2 regions of the Micromonospora zhanjiangensis genome follow, and region 2 is predicted to be linked to the other one. Evidence: riboswitches for the same ligand, from Rfam matches in the RefSeq annotation. Region 2 holds a riboswitch; the other holds the start of a gene.

Region 1 (3,397 bases), on a different contig from region 2:
GCGGCCCGGCCGTCGGGGCCGGGGTGCCCGTGCTGGCCCCGGATGTCGGTGCCCGGGCGGTCCGGGACCCGGGCGCCCGGGCCGGCCCGGCGGGGAACCCGGACGCCGGTGCCTGGCTGATCAGGTACCCAGACGCCCGCGGCGGCGAGGGCGGCGCCGTGCTCGGTGAAGACGGTGTCGGGCGGGCCGTCGGCCCGGACGCCGCCGCCGGGTTCCAGCACGACCACCCGGTCGACCAGCGGCAACGCCTCGGTGACCCGGTGCTCGACCAGGATCAGCGTGGTGTCCGGGGCGAGCGCCCCGGCGATCGCCGCGCGGACCAGGGCGGCGCCGGCCGGGTCGAGGTTGGCGGTCGGTTCGTCCAGCAGCAGCAGGCCCGGTCGCGGCGCGAGCGCGCCGGCCAGCGCGAGCCGCTGCTGTTCGCCGCCGGAGAGCGCCACGGTGGGCCGGTCCCGGCGGTACGGGAAGCCGACCCGGCGCAGCGCCTCGTCCACCCGGGGCCAGATCCGCTCGGTCGACAGCCCGCGGTTCTCCAGCCCGAACGCCACGTCGTCGCCGGCCCGGCTCATCACGAGTTGGGTCTGCGGGTCCTGGAAGACGATGCCGACCCGGTCCCGGGCCGCCCGCGGGTCGAGCCCGTCGATCTCGACGGTGCCCTCCCGCTCGCCCGAGTCCTCGGCGAGCAGGCCGGCCAGTGCCGCCAGCAACGTCGACTTCCCGGCTCCGGACGGGCCCAGCAACAGCACCCGCTCCCCGGCGTCGATCCGCAGGTCGACGCCCCGGCAGGCCCAGGCCCGTCGGCGCGCGTGCCGCCAGCCGAACCCGCTGACCCGTACCCGCCCGGTGGGCCTGACCATGAGATGGGTGGCGGGTCCCGTCCCCCACCCCATGATCGACTCAGCCATCGGGGGTCAGACCGTGGGGCGGGTACGGGCGGCGGGGAAACGGTCCAGGACGCCGGTGTCGGCCAGGGCGCGGGTCAGGGCGACCCCGCCGAGACCGGCGATCACCACGGAGCTGACCACGACGATCGCGATGTACGGTATGCCGAAGCTGGTCCACGAGTTGCCGACGTACCAGACGAGCATGTCGTAGACGGCGGCGGCCAGCCCGGCCAGCGCGGCCGACAGCAGCGCCACCGGCAGCCGGTACGACCGGTACGCGAACAGGGCGAAGCCCAGCTCGGCGCCGAGCGCCTCCAGTGGCCCCTGCACCACGATGGTCCAACCCCAGCTCGTGCCCAGCGCCACCGAGACCAGGGCGGCCACGGTCAGGGTGAAGAAGGCGGCTCCCGGCTTGCGGACGACCAGCGCGCCGAGCACCCCCGGTACCAGCCACATGCCGTAGATGGCCGCCCGACCGGGCAGCGGGATCGCCTCGGCGGGGCCGTTCCACAGCACGCCCCAGGCCCAGAAGATGACGCCGAACGCGACGCCGAGCACCGCCGCCACGACGATGTCCACGGTGCGCCAACGGTTGTTCACGATGTTGCCTCCCAGTTCTCGTACGAACCAGGCAAGACGCACGCCGCGTCCGGTTTGTCACCGGAACACGGCGCGGCTGGAGGTCGACCGAACTCCCTGCGCTGGCATTACCCAGATCAGGTTCGAGGGTCTGCGGTCGTCGACCGCACTCTCAGCGCTGTGCGCTCCCCTGTCGGATGTGAAGTTGTTCCGCAGACGCTAGCACTGACCTGCGCCGGGAGACCAGCGCGGACCGGGCGTGGGTAGGGTGATGTGTCATGCCCCTCAACCTGACGCCGATCGACGCCCGTGGCCTGACGTTCGACGTGGCGGCCGCCGGCCCCGAGGACGGTCCGGCGGCGCTGCTGCTGCACGGCTTCCCGCAGCACGCCGGCGAGTGGGACGCGGTGGTCCCGGCCCTGCACGCCGCCGGGCTGCGCACCTACGCGCCGAACCAGCGGGGTTACTCGCCGGGCGCCCGACCGGCCGCGGTCGAGGACTACCGGCTGGCCGAGTGCGTGGCCGACGCGCTGGCGGTGCTGGACGCGCTGGGGGTGGACGCCGCGCACCTGGTCGGTCACGACTGGGGCGCCATCGTCGCCTGGGCCCTGGCCGCCCGGCACCCCGAGCGGGTGCGCACCCTGACCGCGGTGTCCGTGCCGCACCCGACGGCCTTCGCGCACGCCATCTCGACCGACGCCGAGCAGCGCGAACGCTCGTCGTACATGCGGTTGTTCCGGGAGCCGGGCAAGGCCGAGCACGTGCTGCTGGCCGACGACGCGGCGGCGCTGCGCGGGGTGCTGGCCGGGGTCGGCGCGGGCCGGGTCGACACGTACGCCGCGCCGCTGCGCGAGCCGGGCGCGCTCACCGCCGCCCTGAACTGGTACCGGGCGATGTCCGCCGAGGAGATGGCCGGCACCGGCCCGGTCACCGTGCCCACCACGTACGTCTGGAGCGACGGCGACGTGGCGGTCGGCCGGTTCGCCGCCGAGGCGTGCGCCGCCCACGTGACCGGCGACTACCGGTTCGTCGCGCTGGCCGGGGTGACGCACTGGATCCCGGACGAGGCGCCGGCCGCGCTCGCCGAGGCGATCCTGGCCCGGATCGCCGACTGACCGGCCACACAACCGATGAGTCCCGCGATCGATGAGCCCGGAGACTGGTGAGCCCGGAATCGACGAGCAAGGAGTCCTCAGATGACGTTGACCCCCGAGAACTACCTGGACGTGGTCACCGCGACCATGCGGCGGGTGTCGGACAGCCAGCGGGACGCGGTGCGCCGGGCCGCCGACCTGATCCTCGCCGCGCTGCGGGCCGACGGGATCGTGCACGCCTTCGGCACCGGGCACTCCGAGGCGCTGGCGATGGAGATCGCCGGCCGGGCCGGTGGCCTGGTGCCGACCAACCGGATCGCCCTGCGGGACGTGGTGCTCTTCGGCGACGAGCCGGCCAGCGTGCTCGGCGACAAACTGGAACGCGACCCGGCGGTGGCCCGCCGGGTGCTCGACCTGGCCCCGGTACGCCCGGCCGACGTGTTCGTGATCGCCTCGAACTCGGGCGTGAACGGCGCGCTCGTCGAGTTCGCCTCGCTGGTCAAGGAGCGCGACCACCCGTTGATCGCGATCACCTCCCGGGAGCACTCGGCGCGGGTGGACTCCCGCCACCCGTCCGGCCGCAAGCTCACCGACTTCGCCGACGTGGTGCTGGACAACGGCGCCCCGTACGGCGACGCCACCCTGGATCTGCCCGGCGGGGGCGCGGTGGGCGCGGTCTCCTCGATCACCGCGGCGTTGTTGGCCCAGCAGATCGTGGTGGAGGTGGTGGGCCGGCTGGTCGACGCCGGCGAGGTGCCACCGGTCTACCTGTCGGCCAACGTCCCGGCCGGCGACGAGCACAATCGGATCTTGGAGGAGCGGTACGCCGGCCGCATCCGC
Region 2 (3,397 bases):
GCCAGCCGACCGAGGATCGGCGCGTTGTCCGGCGTACCGGGTCGCAGCCCGGCGGTCGCCTCGACCAGGCGGTACTCGGCCAGCTCGGGAACCAGGTCGGTGGCCGCCCGCAGCAGCCGCTGCACCGCGCCCGCGGTGACCTCGGTGTCGGACCGTTCCTCGACCGTGGCGCCGACCACCACCTCGCCGTCCCGGCGGGGGACCAGGTAGACCGGTTCGCCGTCGGCGAGCCCGCGGACCACGTACCGGATCGCCGGCGCTGTGCCGGCGGGCGCCCGCAGCCGGAGGATCTGACCCTTCACCGGACGGACCGGCAGGCCGGTGAGGGCCGCCGTGCCGCAACCGGCGGCCACCACCGTGACGTCGGCGCGCAGCCCGGCCAGGTCGGTCACGGCGGTCGGCACGAACCGCACGCCGGCCCGCTCGGCCGCCCGGCGCAGCGCGGCGGTCAGCCGCCGGGGGTCCACCTGGTGGTCGGTGGGCAGCAGCGCGCCGCCGCGGACCCGGGTGGCCAGCGCCGGTTCGCACTCCCGCAGCCCGGTCGGCCGCAGCGGCGTCACCGGCAGCCCCAGCTCCCGCTGGTACGTCCACAGCCGGCGCGCCTCGGTCAGGTCGTCCGCGGTCAGCCCGACCACCAGCGTCCCGTCGGTGCGGTAGCCGAGGTCGGCGCCGGTGGCGGCGGTCAGCTCGGCGGCGAACGCCGGCCACCGGCTCGCCGACGCGGCCAGCAACCCGGTCAGCTCCCGCTCGCCGAAGATCGCCTCGGCGACCGGGGCCACCATGCCGGCCGCGACGGCCCCGGCGCCCGAGCCGGGCGTGGGGTCGTACCCGGTGACGGCGGCCCCGGCGAGGGCGCACCGCCAGGCGACGGCGAGGCCGATCGGACCGGCGCCGATCACCGCCACCTCGGGACCGCCGCCGGCGCCGGACCGGGCGGTGCCGGTCAGCATCCGAGCGCGGCGAGCAGTTCGGCGGTGGCCCGGGCCGGGTCGGCCGCGTCGGCGAGCGCGGCCACCACCGCCACCCCGTACGCGCCCGCGCCGCGCAGCCCGGCCACCCGGTCCGCGGTGACGCCGCCGATGGCGACCACCGGAACCGGTACGGCGTCCGCCACGGCGGTCACCCCGGCCGGGCCGATCGGCGGCGGCAGGCCGGCCTTGGTGCCGGTGGCGTGGCACGGTCCCACGCCCAGGTAGTCGGCGCCGGCGGCGACGGCGGCCCGGGCGGTGCCCGGCGCCCGGGCGGTCGCGCCGAGCACGGCGGCCGGGCCGAGCACCCGCCGGGCCGCGTCGACCGGCAGGTCGTCCGCGCCGACGTGCGCACCGGCGGCGCCGACCGCGAGCGCGACGTGCAGCCGGTCGTTCACCAGGCAGGTCGCGCCGGCCGACGCGCACAGCTCGACCATCCGGCCGGCCAACTCGTACGCCTCGCGGTCGGTGGCGGAGTCCTCGACCCGGACCTGGACCACCAGCTCACGGCCGGCGACGCCGAGGGCGGCCCGGGCCACGGCGAGCGGGTCCCGGCCGGGCCGGGTGTCGGTGACGAGATGCAGTCGTCCCAGGGACACGGCAATGCTCCTCCCTGCGCCGGCATTACCCGGATCAGGTTCGACGGTCGGGGGCTGCAGCCCCCCTCTCAGCCCGGTGCACCGGGCTCCCGTGGGTCACGTGCGTCGCCACCGTACGACAGGTCGGCCCGACCTGTCCACGGTCGGAACGTCAGGCGGGACGGCCGGCGGCCAGAATCTCCCGCAGTGCGGCCAGGTCCTCGTCCGACGGCTGCCAGGAGCCGGCGGCCGCGTTGGCCCGTACCTGGTCGGCGGTGGTCGCGCCGGCGATGACCGAGGTCACCGCGGGCTGGGCGGCCAACCCGCCGATCGCCACCTGGAGCATCGTCAGGTCACGCTCGGCCGCGTACGCCCCGATCGCCTCGATGGTGTCCCAGTCGGCGGCGGCCAGTCGCTGGGCGTACCGGCCACCGCCGGCGAGCCGGCTGCCGGCCGGCGGCTGCTCGTCACGCCGGTACTTGCCGGTGAGTAGGCCGTTGGCCAGCGGGAAGAACGGCAGCAGGCCCAGCCCGAACCGCTCGCAGGCTGGCACGACCTCGGTCTCGACGGTTCGTTCCAGCAGGCTGTAGTGGTTCTGCGCGCTGACGAACCGGGTCAGCCCGGCGGCCTGCGCGGTCCAGTCCGCGTCGGCGATCTGCCAGCCCGCGAAGTTGGAGTTGCCCAGGTAGCGCACCTTGCCGGCGCGGACCAGGTCGTCCAGCGCGCGCAGGGTCTCCTCGATCGGCGTACCCGGGTCCGGTTCGTGCATCTGGTAGAGGTCGATGTGGTCGGTGCCGAGCCGGCGCAGCGACGCCTCCACCGCCCGCACGACGTACCGGCGGGCGCCCCGGGCGCCGTGGTCCGGACCGTTCATGCCGTCCATGTCCATGCCGAACTTGGTGGCCACCACCACGTCGTCCCGGCGCCCCTTCAGCGCCGCGCCGAGCAGTTCCTCGGAACCGCCGTGCGGTTCGCCGTAGATGTCGGCCGTGTCGAAGAAGTTGATCCCGGCGTTCAGGGCGGCGTCCACCACCGCCCGGGTGCCGTCCGCGTCCAGCTTGCGCCCGAAATTGTTGCAGCCGATCCCGACCGCGGACACCACGAGTCCGGAGTCGCCGAGCCGGCGATAGGTCATGTCAGTCACGCGACCAACCCTATGCCGGCCGGCCCCGGCCTCAGCCCACATCCCAGACCGGCTCCGGGGTCTCGACCACCTCACCGTCGCCGCGGAACAGCACGAACCGGTCGAACGACCGGGTGAACCAGCGGTCGTGGGTGACCGCCAGCACGGTCCCCGCGAACGCGTCCAGGCCGGCCTCCAGTGCCTCGGCCGAGGCGAGGTCCAGGTTGTCGGTGGGCTCGTCGAGCAGCAGCAGGGTGGCCCCGGACAGCTCCAGCAGCAGCACCAGGAAACGCGCCTGCTGACCGCCGGAGAGCGTGCCGAACCGCTGGTCGCCCTGGCCGGTCAGCTCGTACCGGCGCAGCTTCGCCATCGCGCCGTGCCGGTCCAGCCCGGCCCGGTGGTCGTCGCCCCGCCAGAGCACCTCGACCAGGGTCCGGTCGACCAGCTCCGGCCGGTCGTGGGTCTGCGAGAAGTGCCCCGGCCGGACCCGGGCGCCGAGCCGCGCCGACCCGCCGTGCGCGACCGGCGTCAGCGCCATGCCGTTGTCGACCGGCGTGTTGGCCGGGTCGGGATCCGTGCCGCCGCGGGCCAACAGCCGCAGGAAGTGCGACTTGCCGGTCCCGTTGGCACCCAGCACGGCCACCCGGTCGCCGTACCAGAGTTCCAGGTCGAACGGGTAGGTCAGCCCGTCCAGTTCCAGTTGCTCGCAGATCACCGCCCGCTTGCCG

Evidence for each region. Region 2 has a riboswitch for thiamine pyrophosphate ahead of thiE (thiamine phosphate synthase). Riboswitches for the same ligand answer to the same signal wherever they lie in the genome.
Region 1: it holds a riboswitch for thiamine pyrophosphate, as region 2 does, so the genes downstream of both, ACFOX0_RS21250 (ECF transporter S component) here and thiE (thiamine phosphate synthase) in region 2, are expected to answer to the same signal.

The regions. Positions count from the first base shown of each region.
Region 1 covers NZ_JBHSBN010000015.1:157,501-160,897, reverse strand. The annotation lists gene ACFOX0_RS21255 (ABC transporter ATP-binding protein) at 1-857, opposite strand, end outside; gene ACFOX0_RS21250 (ECF transporter S component) at 912-1,484, opposite strand; TPP riboswitch at 1,560-1,665, opposite strand; gene ACFOX0_RS21245 (alpha/beta fold hydrolase) at 1,742-2,578, shown strand; gene ACFOX0_RS21240 (sugar isomerase domain-containing protein) at 2,660-3,397, shown strand, end outside.
Region 2 covers NZ_JBHSBN010000001.1:529,833-533,229, reverse strand. The annotation lists gene thiO (glycine oxidase ThiO) at 1-950, opposite strand, end outside; gene thiE (thiamine phosphate synthase) at 944-1,567, opposite strand; TPP riboswitch at 1,562-1,670, opposite strand; gene ACFOX0_RS02630 (aldo/keto reductase) at 1,719-2,681, opposite strand; gene ACFOX0_RS02625 (ABC-F family ATP-binding cassette domain-containing protein) at 2,722-3,397, opposite strand, start outside.